DNA from 2 places in the Craterilacuibacter sp. genome. Region 1 is predicted to be linked to the other one. Evidence: riboswitches for the same ligand, from Rfam matches in the RefSeq annotation. Region 1 holds a riboswitch; the other holds the start of a gene.
The links. Region 1 has a riboswitch for thiamine pyrophosphate ahead of ACRC1E_RS02305 (thiamine ABC transporter substrate-binding protein). Riboswitches for the same ligand answer to the same signal wherever they lie in the genome.
Positions count from the first base shown of each region.

Region 2: it holds a riboswitch for thiamine pyrophosphate, as region 1 does, so the genes downstream of both, thiC (phosphomethylpyrimidine synthase ThiC) here and ACRC1E_RS02305 (thiamine ABC transporter substrate-binding protein) in region 1, are expected to answer to the same signal.

Region 1 covers NZ_JBOFOO010000068.1:2,095-9,806, forward strand. Annotated here, with positions in the region: gene ACRC1E_RS02295 (ABC transporter ATP-binding protein) at 12-641, opposite strand; gene ACRC1E_RS02300 (ABC transporter permease) at 625-2,175, opposite strand; gene ACRC1E_RS02305 (thiamine ABC transporter substrate-binding protein) at 2,179-3,192, opposite strand; TPP riboswitch at 3,241-3,331, opposite strand; gene ACRC1E_RS02310 (glutathione S-transferase family protein) at 3,686-4,636, shown strand; gene ACRC1E_RS02315 (NADP-dependent oxidoreductase) at 4,638-5,690, shown strand; gene ACRC1E_RS02320 (organic hydroperoxide resistance protein) at 5,687-6,097, shown strand; gene ACRC1E_RS02325 (LLM class oxidoreductase) at 6,171-7,151, shown strand; gene ACRC1E_RS02330 ((2Fe-2S)-binding protein) at 7,375-7,587, shown strand.
Region 2 covers NZ_JBOFOO010000283.1:394-6,388, reverse strand. Annotated here, with positions in the region: gene ACRC1E_RS09960 (ribonucleoside-diphosphate reductase subunit alpha) at 179-3,022, opposite strand; TPP riboswitch at 3,482-3,590, shown strand; gene thiC (phosphomethylpyrimidine synthase ThiC) at 3,714-5,582, shown strand; partial or broken gene ACRC1E_RS09950 (FAD-dependent oxidoreductase) at 5,586-5,995, shown strand, end outside.

The DNA.
Region 1 (7,712 bases):
GGGGTGGCGCGCTAGCGAGGCGGCGGTAAGCTGAGTACGCGATCGGCCAGCCGCTCGGCCTCGGCCGCATCGTGCGTCACCAGAATAGCGGGCATGCTGGCCGCCTTGAGGCGGCGGCGGAACTCGTCCCCCAGCGACTCGCGCAAGGCTGCGTCCAGCGCCGAAAAAGGCTCATCCAGCAACATCAGTCGTGGCCGGGTAATCAGTGCACGCGCCAGTGCCACCCGCTGCTGTTCGCCTCCCGACAGACCCCATACCCGTCGAGCCTCAAATCCGGCCAGACCGACGTCGGCCAGCATGAGATGCGCCCGTGCACTCGCCTCGGCCTTGGGCACGCGCTGTTCGATCAGGCCGAACATCACATTGCCCAATACGTCCAGATGCGGAAACAGTGCGAAGTCCTGAAACATCAGCGCGAAGCGGCGGCGCTCGGGCGGCACGCCGGCAAGATTCTGCCCGTCAAACCACAGCTGCCCGCTGTCGGGCATGGCCAGGCCGGCAATAATCTTGAGCAAAGAGCTTTTTCCGCAACCGGAAGGCCCGAGCAGGGCCACCACTTCACCGGCGGCGACGGTCAGGCTGAAATGATGCAGCAAGGGCCGGCCGGCATAGGCAAGACTAAGGTCAACGATCTGGAGCATGATTTTTTTCCGGCCACTCGATGGCAATAAAGGCCAGCAGGGCAAACAGCATCAATAACACGGATAACAGCAGCGCCGCTTCCAGATTGCCTTGCCCGGGCCGGCCCAGATGCTGGTAGATCAGGGTCGTCAACGTCAGCCATTCGGGGCGCGACAAAAACAGGGTCACCGCAAATTCGCCCACCGTGGTGGCGGCGGCAAAAGCAAGCCCGCGCCGAAATGCAGGCCTGAGCAAAGGCCAGCTGACCCGCCACCATACCCGCAGCGGTGACGCGCCCAGCGTACGGGCAGCACAAAGCAGATTGTCCGGCAAGGCATCCAGCGCCGCAGCCAGACTCTTGGCAATAAACGGGTAAGCCAGCAAGGCATAGCTTGAGACCAAAAGCAGCAGACTGGCGCTCCAGCCCGGATACAGCAGCAGCAGGCCGAAAGCCACACATACCGGCGACACCACAAACGGCAGGAATGCCGCCGCACGCATCATTACATTTCGCCGTGCCGCCAGCGCATGCAATACGCCCAGCAAGCTGGCCAGCAGCAAGGCCATGGCGGAAAAACGCAGGGTATTAAATAGCGCCAAAGCCGTGTCTGCATTCCACAGCAAGGCCCAGGCCTCGTACTCCACCTGCAGCGCACGCCAGACTAGCGCCAATAGCGGTGCAGCAGTCACCGCCAGCAGGATGGATAAGGCGGCAGCCAGCAACAGCTGCCGGCGCAGGCTATCGGCTTTAAGCAAGGCCAGAGGTTCGGTTTTGGCCGGCACAGCCAGTCGCGCCTCGACCCCGGCATAAAGCAAGGCCGCTGTCGCACTGACCAGCATCGCCGCCAGTGCCAGCACGCCGGCATCGGCCAGATTCAGCTCGTAAGCGACCAGCGTATAAATTTCGACTTCTACCGTCGCCCACTGCTGCCCCCCCAGAAGCAGCGCCAGGCCGAAACCGGAAAAGCAATAGAGAAAGACCAGACACAGGCTGGAAGCGAGCCACGGCAAAAGAGCCGGCAGCTCGATACGCCAGAACGCACGCCACGGCGATGCACCCAGCGTGCGCGCTGCCAGCAAGCGGCTGGCCGGCAAAGCCAACAGGCCGTCGACCGATGCACGTATCACCAGCGGCAGGTTGTAAAACAGATTGCCGTACAGCAACAGCCACGGCGTGTCCTGCAAATCCAGCCCGCTGATCCCTCTGGGGCCGAACAGGGTCAGTACCCCCATGCCGGCCACCAGCGTCGGCATCACGAAGGGCAGCAGGATCAGCCGCAACAAGAGGCACCGGCCGGGAAAATCCAGCCGCGCCAGCACCCACGCCAGGGGCAGCCCCAGACTGGCCGTCAATACACAGGTGATCGCAGCCTGCGCCAGCGACCACCACAGCCGCTGCTGCAGATAAGCATCGTCCAGTACCGCGAGGTTAAGCCCACCCCAGCCCTCAGCCAGCAGACGCGCCAAGGGCAACAAGGCCAGCAGCAGCAAAAAAACCAGCGGCGGCAGCGCGAGCGCACGCTGTGACGCCCGCGGCAATACATCAGTCTGCATGGTTTAGCGCAACACCACCTTGTTCCAGCGTTTGAGCCATGCCCCGCCCTGCTTGGCAATGGCCTGCGGCGTCACCTCGGCGGCAAAACCCGGCTCGGCCGCATGGCTGAATACAGCGGCCACCGGACTGCCTTCCACCACCGGATACATCCACATCGCGGTCTGCAACTCGGCCTGCACCTCGGGTGAACGCATGAATTCGACAAACCTGGCCGCCGCTACAGCTTCCTTGCCGCCCTTGACCAGTGCCACACCCTCGACCTGACGGAATACCCCGCCCTTGAGGAACAGGTTACCGGTCGGTGAAGTGCTGATTTTGTCCTTGCTGTAGAACACCTCGGCTGCCGGACTCGTAGCGTAACTCACCACCAGCGGACGCTCACCGCCGTTACGCGAAAAGTCGGTGTAATAGGCCTCGCTCCAGCCCTTGGCTACTTTCACGCCATTGGCGCGCAGTTTGCCCCACCAGTCGAAAGCCTGCGCTTCGCCCATGCCGGCGATGGTCGCCAGCATAAAAGCGTAACCGGGGCTGGAGGTGGACGGGTTCTGCACGACCAAAAGCTTGCTGTAGGCCGGCTTGGTCAAATCCTGCAGCGATGCCGGCAGCGCCAGCTTGTGCTTGGCAAACCAGGCTTTGTCGTAGTTCAGCGTGACATAACCGTAGTCGGTGCTGACCACGCCCTCACCCAATGCGTAACGCGCCTTGGTCTTGAGCGCTGCGCCGCTATACGATGCAATCACGCCGGCGGCAGAGGCCTTGGCCAGCAGGGTGTTGTCCACACCATAAACCACATCGGCGATCGGATTGGCACGGGTCAGAATCAGTTTATTGACCATCTCGCCGGCGTCGCCGCCCTTGATCAGCGACAGTTTGACGCCGTGTTGCTGCTCGAAGGCCGCCAGGCGTTCCTTGGGCAGGGCAAACGACGAATGCGTCAGCACGCGCAACTCGGCGGCCTGAACGGCGCAGGCAGCAAACGCAAGCCCGATGGTGGTGAGGATACGAACAGACTTCATGACTTCTCCGCGTGAATGCCGACGGCGGAGAACGGAAACGGCAGACGAACACCTGCCGAATCACACTCCCTACGCTGGCACGATCCAGATCAGGTAATGGGGACTCTCTCAGCCCGCGTGGGCACCCCCGGTGATTTGCGCACGCATGATAACGCTTAAAGCAGCCACCGAGAAGACAGCTCATTCAAAGCGCATGACCGCCACGGTATTCATGTACCCCTGCCCTACCTACGCGACGGCCTTAACGGCATGACCACCATAGGACTTGCCGCGTCTGATGCTGAATATGGAATAATTTCCATATTTACTAGCCGACCGGTCTAATCTTGCGTATTATTCAACTCAGGATAAATAATCAAATACGCAGCAGTCGTTAGAGTCCGTCATAACAGACGGTCTCTTTTATTTTTTTCCACCCATTAGACGACCGGTCTAATCCAGATTTAGCCATGCAGCGCTTACTGCTTGAATAACGATAAGGATGTCAGCCACCATGGCGCCAGAACTGATACTGCATCACTACGAAGCCTCGCCCTATGCGGAAAAAATCCGCCTGCTGCTCGCTTACAAGCAACTGCACTGGCGCTCGGTCATCATGCCGCCCATGCTGCCCAAACCGGAATTAATGGCACTGACCCATGGCTATCGCCGCGCGCCAGTACTCCAGATCGGCGCCGACCTCTATTGCGACTCGGCACTGATTGCCAGCGAACTGGAACGCCGCTTTCCGGCACCTGGCACAAAAAACCGGGCGGCCGGCGCTCGCGCCGGCCTGATCAGTCACTGGGTCGATGTCGAGCTATTCTGGCTGGCGGTGCGCTATGTAATGGGAATGCGCGCTTGGCAGCTTCCGCAAGCGCTGCTGGACGACCGCGCGGCCATGCATCTGCAGTTTGATTTTTCCCGCGCCACGCTGGTGGCGGACTTGCCGCATATCGAGAGCCAGCTGCAATGTTTGCTGGCGCTGCTGGATACAGTCTTGACACAAGACGATTTTCTGGGCGGCACACAGCCGGCCCTAGGGGACTTCGGCCTCTATCACCCCTTGTGGTTTTTACATGGTGCAGGTCTGCTGGATACGCTGCTTGCCAAGCACCACGCACTCCCTGACTGGTTTGTCCGCATGCGAGCCTTCGGCCAGGCCCCGCACCACAGCATGGAAGCCAGCGAGGCCATCGCCATTGCACTGGCCAGCCAACCACTAGCGCTTGCCGGCATTAGCCACGAAGCAGCATGGCCTGTCGGTAGCTGGTGCAGCGTCATGCCGGAAGGCTACCCACAAGAGGCCGTCTGCGGCCAGCTGCTACATCTGGATGACCATCAAATTACGCTGCAATTGCTTGCTGCTGCACACGGCCCGCTGCAACTCCATTTCCCGCGCCTGGGCTATATCATCGCGCACCCTGCCGATCATGCCGCCACCCCATTACAGAGAGCCCATTAATATGTCGCAAAATCGTCAGATCCTATTGCAGCAACGCCCAATCGGAGCGCCCACCCTAGAGGACTTCCACCTGACAGCGGGCCCGCTTCCGGTTCCGGCGGCCGGTCAGGTGTTGCTGCGCAGCCTGTATCTGTCACTGGATCCGTATATGCGTGGCCGCATGAGCGATGCCCCCTCCTATGCCGCACCGGTCGCTTTGGGCGAAGTCATGGTGGGTGCCACCATCTCGCGGGTCGAAGCATCGCAACATGCAGATTTCGAACCGGGTGATCTGGTGCTGGCCTATAGCGGCTGGCAGGACTATGCCCTGTCCGATGGCAGCGCGCTCAGCAAGCTGGATAAAGAGATGCCCCACCCTTCGCGGGCACTCGGCGTACTGGGCATGACCGGCTTTACCGCTTATATGGGCTTACTCGATATCGGTCAGCCCAAAGCCGGTGAAACCATTGTGGTCGCAGCTGCCAGCGGCGCCGTGGGTTCGGTCGTCGGCCAGATCGCCAAGATCAAGGGTTGCCGTGCGGTGGGTGTGGCCGGTGGTGCCGAGAAATGCCGCTTTGTGGTGGAAGAGCTGGGTTTTGATGCCTGTATTGATCATCACCAGCCCGACTTTGCCGCCCAACTGGCAGCCGCCTGCCCGCAAGGCATCGATGTTTACTTCGAAAATGTCGGCGGTGCGGTCTTCGATGCTGTCCTGCCCTTGCTCAATGTCGGTGCCCGCGTGCCGGTGTGCGGCCTGATTGCCCACTACAACGACACCACGCTGCCTGCCGGTCCCGACCGCTTGGGCCTGCTCACCCGCACCTTGCTGACCCGGCGTATCAAGATGCAGGGTTTCATCATTTTTGACGACTACGGTTCACGCTATGACGAGTTTTTCAAGCAGATGAGCCTATGGCTGGCTGCAGGTCATATCAAGTTCCGCGAAGATAGGATCGAAGGGCTGGAAAATGCGCCTGCCGCCTTTATCGGTCTGTTGCAAGGCCGCAACTTCGGCAAGCTGATCGTCCGCGTGACAGCACCGCAAGACACCAAGCACAACGGAGAAAACCTATGAAGCTACTTTACCAGACCCGCGCCAGCGCTCAGGGTGGGCGCACCGGCCACAGCAAGCTGGACGATGGCAGCCTGGCCTTGGACATGGCCATGCCAGGATCGGGCACTACCGGCGTCAATCCCGAGCAGCTGTTTGCACTGGGCTATGCCGCCTGCTTCGACAGCGCCTTGGCCTTGACTGCGCAACGCCTGAAACAAAACATCACCGGCAGCAAAACCTCGGTTCAAGTCGGTATGGGGCAAAATGATGCCGGCGGCTATGCACTGGATATCGAACTGTCTGTCGAAGTGGGCGGCCTGCCTGCCGACGCGGCACATGCTCTGGTAACGGCGACCCATCAAGTCTGTCCTTACTCGAACGCGGTACGCGGCAATGTTGCCGTACGCCTGAATGTACTTGTCGTCTGACAGCTCTCGCCATTGACGGAACAGCGCGGATAAAACAGCGCGTGTTCCGTCAATGCATACTAGAAAGGACACGATGTTTTCAGTCAGTCAGACCGGCAGCGATCAGCAGCACGGCTTTAGTCACACCTACCGCCAAGGCCAACTATCCGTCGGGGTTTTTTTCCCGATAGAAGCCTTTACCGGCGACACCCCGGCCATGACAGGCCAGATGGCATTGGCACAACAGGCAGAGACACTGGGGTTCAAGGCCTTATGGCTACGTGACGTCCCCCTGCGCGACCCTTCTTTCGGTGACGTGGGACAGGTCTTCGACCCGTGGGTCTACCTTGGGTTTGTCGCCGCGCACACCCGCACGATTGCGCTGGGCACCGCCTCCATCATTCTGCCCTTACGCCACCCTTTACACATGGCCAAGGCCGCCGCCAGCGTAGACCAGCTTAGCGGCGGGCGTTTGCTACTGGGTGTTGCCTCCGGCGACCGGCCGCTGGAGTATCCGGCTTTCAATATCGAGGCCGAGTCGCGTGGCGAACGCTTTGTTGAAGCCATAGGGGTCATGAAGCAGGCCTGGAGCAGCAGCTTCGCACCCATCAAATGGTCGCAAGGCCTGATGGCGGGCGCCGACCTGATTCCCAAGCCCACCACACGCACCATCCCGCTATTGGTCACCGGCAACAGCCGCCAATCGCTGGACTGGATCGCCAGAAACAGCGATGGCTGGATCAGCTATCCGCGCGCACCCGCTATGCAAAAGGCAATCGTCGAAGACTGGCAGCAGGCACTGCACAGATCGGCAGACGGCGTTTTCAAACCATTTACCCAGTCCTTGTATATCGATCTGGATGCCAACCCCGATCAGGCACGCAGCCCCATCCATCTGGGTTACCGCCTCGGACGCCATGCCCTCGTGGTCTTGCTGCACGAACTGGAAAGTGTGGGCGTCAACCACGTGATCCTCAACCTGAAATATGGCCGTCGCCCGGCAGAGGAAGTGCTGGCGGAACTGGGCAGTACCGTCTTGCCACAGCTAGCGGCGCATCAAGGCGCAGCAGTTTAAGCGGGTATGTGCTGCATCGGCGATCGCCGCCGCCCTTGAGCAGCGACAGCTTGACTACGTGTTGCTGTTCGAAGGCAGCCAAGCGCACCTTGGGCGGGGACAACGGCGAATGTGTCAGTACACATAGCCCGGCGGTCTGAACAGTACACGCCACATCTTATTGATAATAATTCTCAATAAGATTACAGTGGTGCTGTTTTCATCTAGCCGCAGCGGAGCACCCATGTACATTTGCATATGCAAATCTATCACTGACAAAACCATCCACCAGAAGGTCGCGGAAGGGATGAGCTCTATGCGCGAAATGAAACAATGCCTGGGCGTAGGCAGCCAATGCGGCAGATGCATGCCCGCAGCACTGGACTTACTCAAGCGCAGCCTGCAAGAAAAAATAGCCCCCTGCCAGCTACCGCAGCAAAGCCCCTGCACTTGTTAAGCATCAGCATGCTCACTTTGGATATTGCACCGCCGCTGCGCAGCGTACCCAGCATCAGGACAACATGCCCGCTAATGCGGGCTTGAACTTCCATGAGTTAGCCGAGAGTTCAAGCCCCGCGTTAG
Region 2 (5,995 bases), on a different contig from region 1:
CATGGTGTGCTCCTCATTGCGATGGTGCCTTGCGGCATCCCTGAACTGTGGATGGGTGCAGGCGAATGCCGTAACCCATCCCTTGCGCCATCGCGAGCTTGCTGCGCTGATTGGTGGGTTACGCCGGCTGGCGCCGGCTAACCCACCCTACGCCCCTACGCCAGCATGCACCACGCTTTTACTGGCAGGCCTCGCAGTCCGGGTTGTCGATGCTGCAAAACTTGGCATCGGTGGCCGGGGTGGTGTCGAGCGGGGCTTGCTGGTGGGCGGCGATGCCGCCATCGGTGGCAACGGCATTGAGCTCGCCGCCGCGGCCGGTGGATTTTTCGGCGCTGGTGGCCGCCAGTGTGCGCAGGTAGTAGGTGGTTTTCAGGCCCTTGACCCACGCATGCTTGTACAGCTCGTCCAGCTTCTTGCCCGAGGCGCCGGCCATATAGATGTTGAGGCTCTGCGCCTGGTCTATCCACTTCTGGCGGCGCGATGCGGCTTCAACCAGCCATACCGGATCGACTTCAAAGGCGGTGGCGTAGATGGCCTTGAGCTCGGCCGATACACGGTCGATGCGCCCCAGACTGCCGTCGAAATACTTGAGGTCGGCTACCATCACTTCATCCCACAGGCCGGCGGCCTTGAGGTCGCGCACCAGATATTCGTTGGTGACGGTGAATTCGCCGGACAGGTTCGATTTGACGAACAGGTTCTGGTAGGTCGGCTCGATGCATGGCGACACGCCGATGATGTTGGAGATGGTCGCGGTCGGCGCGATGGCGAGGCAGTTGGAGTTGCGCATGCCGACTTGCTTGATGCGCTCGCGTAGCGGTGCCCAGTTCAGGCGCTCGCTGCGGTCTACATCCAGATAGCCGCCGCGCTCGGCCGCCAGCAGGCTGAGGCTGTCTTGCGGCAGGATGCCGCGATCCCACAGGCTGCCCTTGTAGCTTGGGTAGCGGCCGCGCTCTTCGGCAAGCTCGGTCGAGGCCCAGTAGGTGTGGTAGGCCACCAGCTCCATCGAGCTGTCGGCAAACTCGACCGCCGCGTTGCTGGCGTAAGGCACGCGCATCTGTAGCAGGCAATCCTGAAAGCCCATGACGCCCAGGCCAACCGGACGGTGCTTGAGGTTGGCGTTGCGCGCCTTTTGCACCGGATAGAAGTTGATGTCGATCACGTTGTCCAGCATGCGCATCGCGGTGCGTATGGTGGCTTTGAGCTTGTCGCCATCCAGCGCGCCGTCTTTCATGTGCGCGGCGAGGTTGACCGAGCCCAGATTGCACACGGCGATTTCGTCGGCGCTGGTGTTGAGCGTGATTTCAGTACACAAATTGGAGCTATGCACCACGCCCATATGCTGCTGCGGGCTGCGGATATTGCACGGGTCCTTGAAGGTGATCCACGGGTGGCCGGTTTCAAACAGCATGGTCAGCATCTTGCGCCATAACGATAGCGCCGGCAGGCTCTTGAATACGCGCAGTTTGCCGGCGCGGCCCAGTGCCTCGTATTCGCGGTAGCGTGCTTCGAAAGCGGCGCCAACCAGATCGTGCAGGTCCGGCACTTCGGACGGGCTGAACAAGCACCATTCGCCGCCTTCGATCACCCGCTTCATGAACAGGTCCGGAATCCAGTTGGCACTGTTCATGTCGTGGGTACGGCGTCTGTCGTCGCCGGTGTTCTTGCGCAGCTCGAGGAATTCCTCGATATCGGCGTGCCAGGTTTCCAGATAGGCGCACACCGCGCCCTTGCGCTTGCCGCCCTGATTAACGGCGACAGCGCTGTCGTTGACGACTTTCAGGAAAGGCACTACGCCCTGGCTCTTGCCGTTGGTGCCCTTGATATGGGCGCCCATGGAGCGCACTGGCGTCCAGTCGTTGCCCAGACCACCAGCAAACTTGGACAGCAGCGCGTTGTCCTTGATGCCGTCGTAGATGCCTTCCAGATCATCGGGGATGGTCGACAGATAGCAGCTGGATAGCTGGCTGCGGCGGGTGCCGGCGTTGAACAGCGTCGGCGTCGAGCTCATGAAGTCGAAGCTGGACAGAATGTGGTAGAACTCGATGGCACGCGCTTCGCGCTCGACTTCGTTTAGCGCGAGGCCCATCGCCACACGCATGAAGAAAGCCTGCGGCAGCTCGATGCGTACCTCGTTGTGATGCAGGAAGTAGCGGTCGGCCAGCGTCTGCAGCCCGAGATAGCCGAACTTGAGGTCGCGCTTGGCATCCAGTGCGGCGCCCAGACGCGCAAGGTCGAACTGGGCGAGGCGTTCGTCCAGCAGCTCGGCATCGATGCCGCGCCGGATAAAGACCGGGAAATACAGCGGATAGGTGTCGGCCATCGCTTCTTGCGCGACGGCTTCGCCCAGAATTTCAAGGCGCAGGTGATCCAGCAGCAATCGGGCCGTGACGTAGTCGTAGGCCGGGTCCAGCTCGATCATGGCGCGCGCCGCCAGTACCGCCGATTTGTTGACTTCTTCTTCGGATACGCCGTCGTAGATATTTTTCAGGGTCTCGGACAGGATGGCGTCCACATCGGTGCCGCCCAGTTCCTGGCAGGCCGATGCGATGGTGGCACGCAGGCGCGCCACATCCAGCGGCAATTTGCGGCCGTCTTTTTTCAGCACATTGATGGTGACCTGATGCAGCGCCTCGCCGCGTGCCGCCCGTTCGCGGGCACGCTCGTGACGGTAGAGCACATAGGCGCTGGCGACATCGTGTTCGCCAAAGCGCATCAGCGCCAGCTCGACCTGATCCTGAATGTCTTCGATATGGATGGCGCCGCCTTCGGGCTTGCGGCGCATCAGGGCCGATACCGCAGTTTCGGTCAGTTCGGCGACCTTGTTGCGTATGCTGGCCGAGCTGACACCCTGCTGGCCGATCACGGCGAGAAAGGCCTTGGTGACGGCAATGGAGATTTTGACCGGTTCGAATGCAACCACCGCACCGTTGCGGCGTATGGTTTTGTACTGGCTGTAGTCGGCCTGCGGTGCGGCGGCGCGGCCCAGCTCGGCGGCGGTTTTTCCGTCAAAAGTCTGCATTTTTGTTTTTTATCCCGTGTTGGTGCTGATTTTTAATGTTTTTAGCCGCTGCGGGCGGCTGGATGCTGGCGCCGCGCTATTATTTTTAGCCAGCTGCCAACACAATATGTGCTGCTTTGTTTAGTATATGGCGCAAATGGTAGTGTCTAAAGAGCAGAATCACAAGTCTTGACAAGGGCAGAAAATACCCGGATCCGCACCCTGTCTGGCTTGGCGGCTTTTAAAAAATAAGTGCGGGGTTCGCCGCGAAAAACGACAAGCGGGTGTCTCGCCTTGAAATACAAGGATGCAGCGTTTTAACCCCGGCAATGCCACTACATATAGTAGGGCTGGGCTGTGGCGGAAATGCTACGTCAGAATCATGAATGTGTGACGGCCAGCGGCAAGGGCTGCGCCCGGTGGCGGGCGCGATGCCGGTAGCTGATATTTGACCTGCATGCCTTGATGCGGTCACAATGCGCGTTCGCTCCGGGGTGCCGGGCCGCAAGGCTCAGCTGAGATGGTGAATACCGAACCCGATGGACTTGATCCGGATAATACCGGCGTAAGAAGAGCAATGACTGTTGGTGGCCGCCCCTCAAGGTGTGCTGCCGGTGCAGAGGATGGTGACGGTCTGCCTGAGGGCGCGTTTCTCTTGCACAGTTGTTTTGCCTGCCTCCGGAGCGTTGACAACAACGTAGCCGAGGCCCCAATGAATACTCCCGACCGCTTTGCCGCCATGCTCGCCGCCACCTGCGAGCCGCTACCTGCCTCCAGCAAGCACTATATCGCCGGCAGCCAGCCCGATATCCGCGTGCCGCTGCGTGAAATCGCGCTCTCCAACGGCGAAAATATCGCCCTGTACGATACCTCCGGCCCCTACACCGACCCGGCAGCGGCCCTTGATGTGCGCCGTGGCCTCGCCGCCATGCGTACACCGTGGATCACCGCCCGTGCTGACACCGAGGCTTACCCCGGGCGTATCGCCGATGCGCGTGATGACGGTTCGCGTGACGAAGCGTCCTTGCTGCGCCTGCGTGAGCTTTCCGCCGGTTTGCAGCGCACGCCGCAGCGCGCCCGGGCTGGTGCCAACGTCACCCAGATGCATTACGCGCGCCGTGGCATCGTCACCCCCGAGATGGAGTACGTGGCGATTCGCGAAAACGGCAAGCGCGAGTGGATGCGCGAATATCTGGGCGACCCCGAGCGCGAGGCGCGTCTGGCCGGTAACGGTATGGGCTTTGCCATGGCGCGCGAGATCACGCCCGAGATGGTGCGCGATGAAGTTGCACGCGGGCGGGCGGTGATTCCGGCCAATATCAACCACCCCGAGCTGGAGCCGATGGCAATAGGGCGCGCCTTTAAGGTCAAGATCAACGCCAATATCGGCAATTCGGCGGTCACCTCCGGCATCGAGGAAGAAGTGGAAAAGCTGGTGTGGTCGACGCGATGGGGCGCGGACACGGTGATGGATCTGTCCACCGGCCGCCATATCCACACCACGCGCGACTGGATCGTGCGCAATTCGCCGGTGCCTATCGGTACCGTACCCATCTATCAGGCGCTGGAGAAGGTCGGCGGCATCGCCGAGGACCTGAGCTGGGACATCTTCCGCGATACCCTGATCGAACAGGCCGAGCAGGGCGTCGACTACTTCACCATCCACGCAGGACTCAGGCTCGCCTATGTGCCGCTGACAGCGCACCGGCGTACCGGCATTGTCTCGCGTGGCGGCGCCATCCTCGCCAAATGGTGCATTTCCCATCACCGCGAAAATTTTCTCTACACCCATTTCGAAGACATCTGCGACATCATGAAGGCCTATGACGTGACCTTCTCGCTGGGCGACGGCCTGCGCCCCGGCTCGCTGGCCGATGCCAATGACGCGGCGCAGTTTGCCGAGTTGCGCACCTTGGGCGAGCTGACGCAGGTGGCGTGGAAGCACGATGTGCAGACCCTGATCGAAGGCCCGGGCCATGTGCCCATGCATATGATTCAGGCCAATATGGACGAGCAGCTGGCCGCCTGTGCCGAGGCGCCGTTCTATACGCTGGGGCCGCTGACGATAGACGTCTCGCCCGGTTACGACCATATCGCCTCCAGTATCGGCGCGGCGATGATAGGCTGGATGGGCACGTCCATGCTGTGCTATGTGACGCCCAAGGAGCATCTGGGCCTGCCCGATCGCGATGACGTGAAGCAGGGCCTGATCGCCTACCGTATCGCCGCCCACGCAGCCGATGTAGCCAAGGGCCACCCCGGGGCGCGTGCCCACGACGATGCGATGAGCCGCGCGCGCTTCGAGTTCCGCTGGGAAGACCAGTTTGCGCTGGCGCTGGACCCGGACACCGCGCGCGCTTACCACGACGCCACTTTGCCGGCCGAAGGCGCCAAGACCGCGCACTTTTGCAGTATGTGCGGGCCAAAGTTCTGCTCGATGAAGATCACGCAGGAAGTGCGCGACTACGCCGCCACGCTGGGGGTCAGCGATGAAGAAGCGCTGGCGCGCGGCATGGAAGGCGAGTCGCAGCGTTATGCCGATGCCGGGCGCCAGCTGTATGTGCCGATCGCAAAGGCCTGAGCCATGGCGAAGCTAGGTATTGCCGGCGCCGGTGTTGCCGGCCGGCTGCTGGCCTACCAGCTGGCCGCGCGCGGGCATCAGGTCACGGTATTCGACCCCGCCAGCGGCCCGTCGCCTGTGGGTGACGGAGCCGGTGCCGCCGGTTTTACGGCAGCGGGGATGCTCAGCCCCTTGGCCGAGCTGGAGCATGCGCCGCCCGCAATCGCGCAGCTGGGGGCGCGCTCGCTGCCCTTGTGGCGAGTGCTATCCGCTGCGCTGGCGGCAAGGCTGGGGACGCGGCCGGACACTTATCTGCGCTGTGCCGGCTCTTTGCTGCTGGCGCACCCGCCGGACGCGGGCGCGGCTGCGCGTGTGCTTGCCAGGCTTGAGCTCGCGCCACAACTGGCGGCGGAACTGGCTGCGCCACAGGCGCT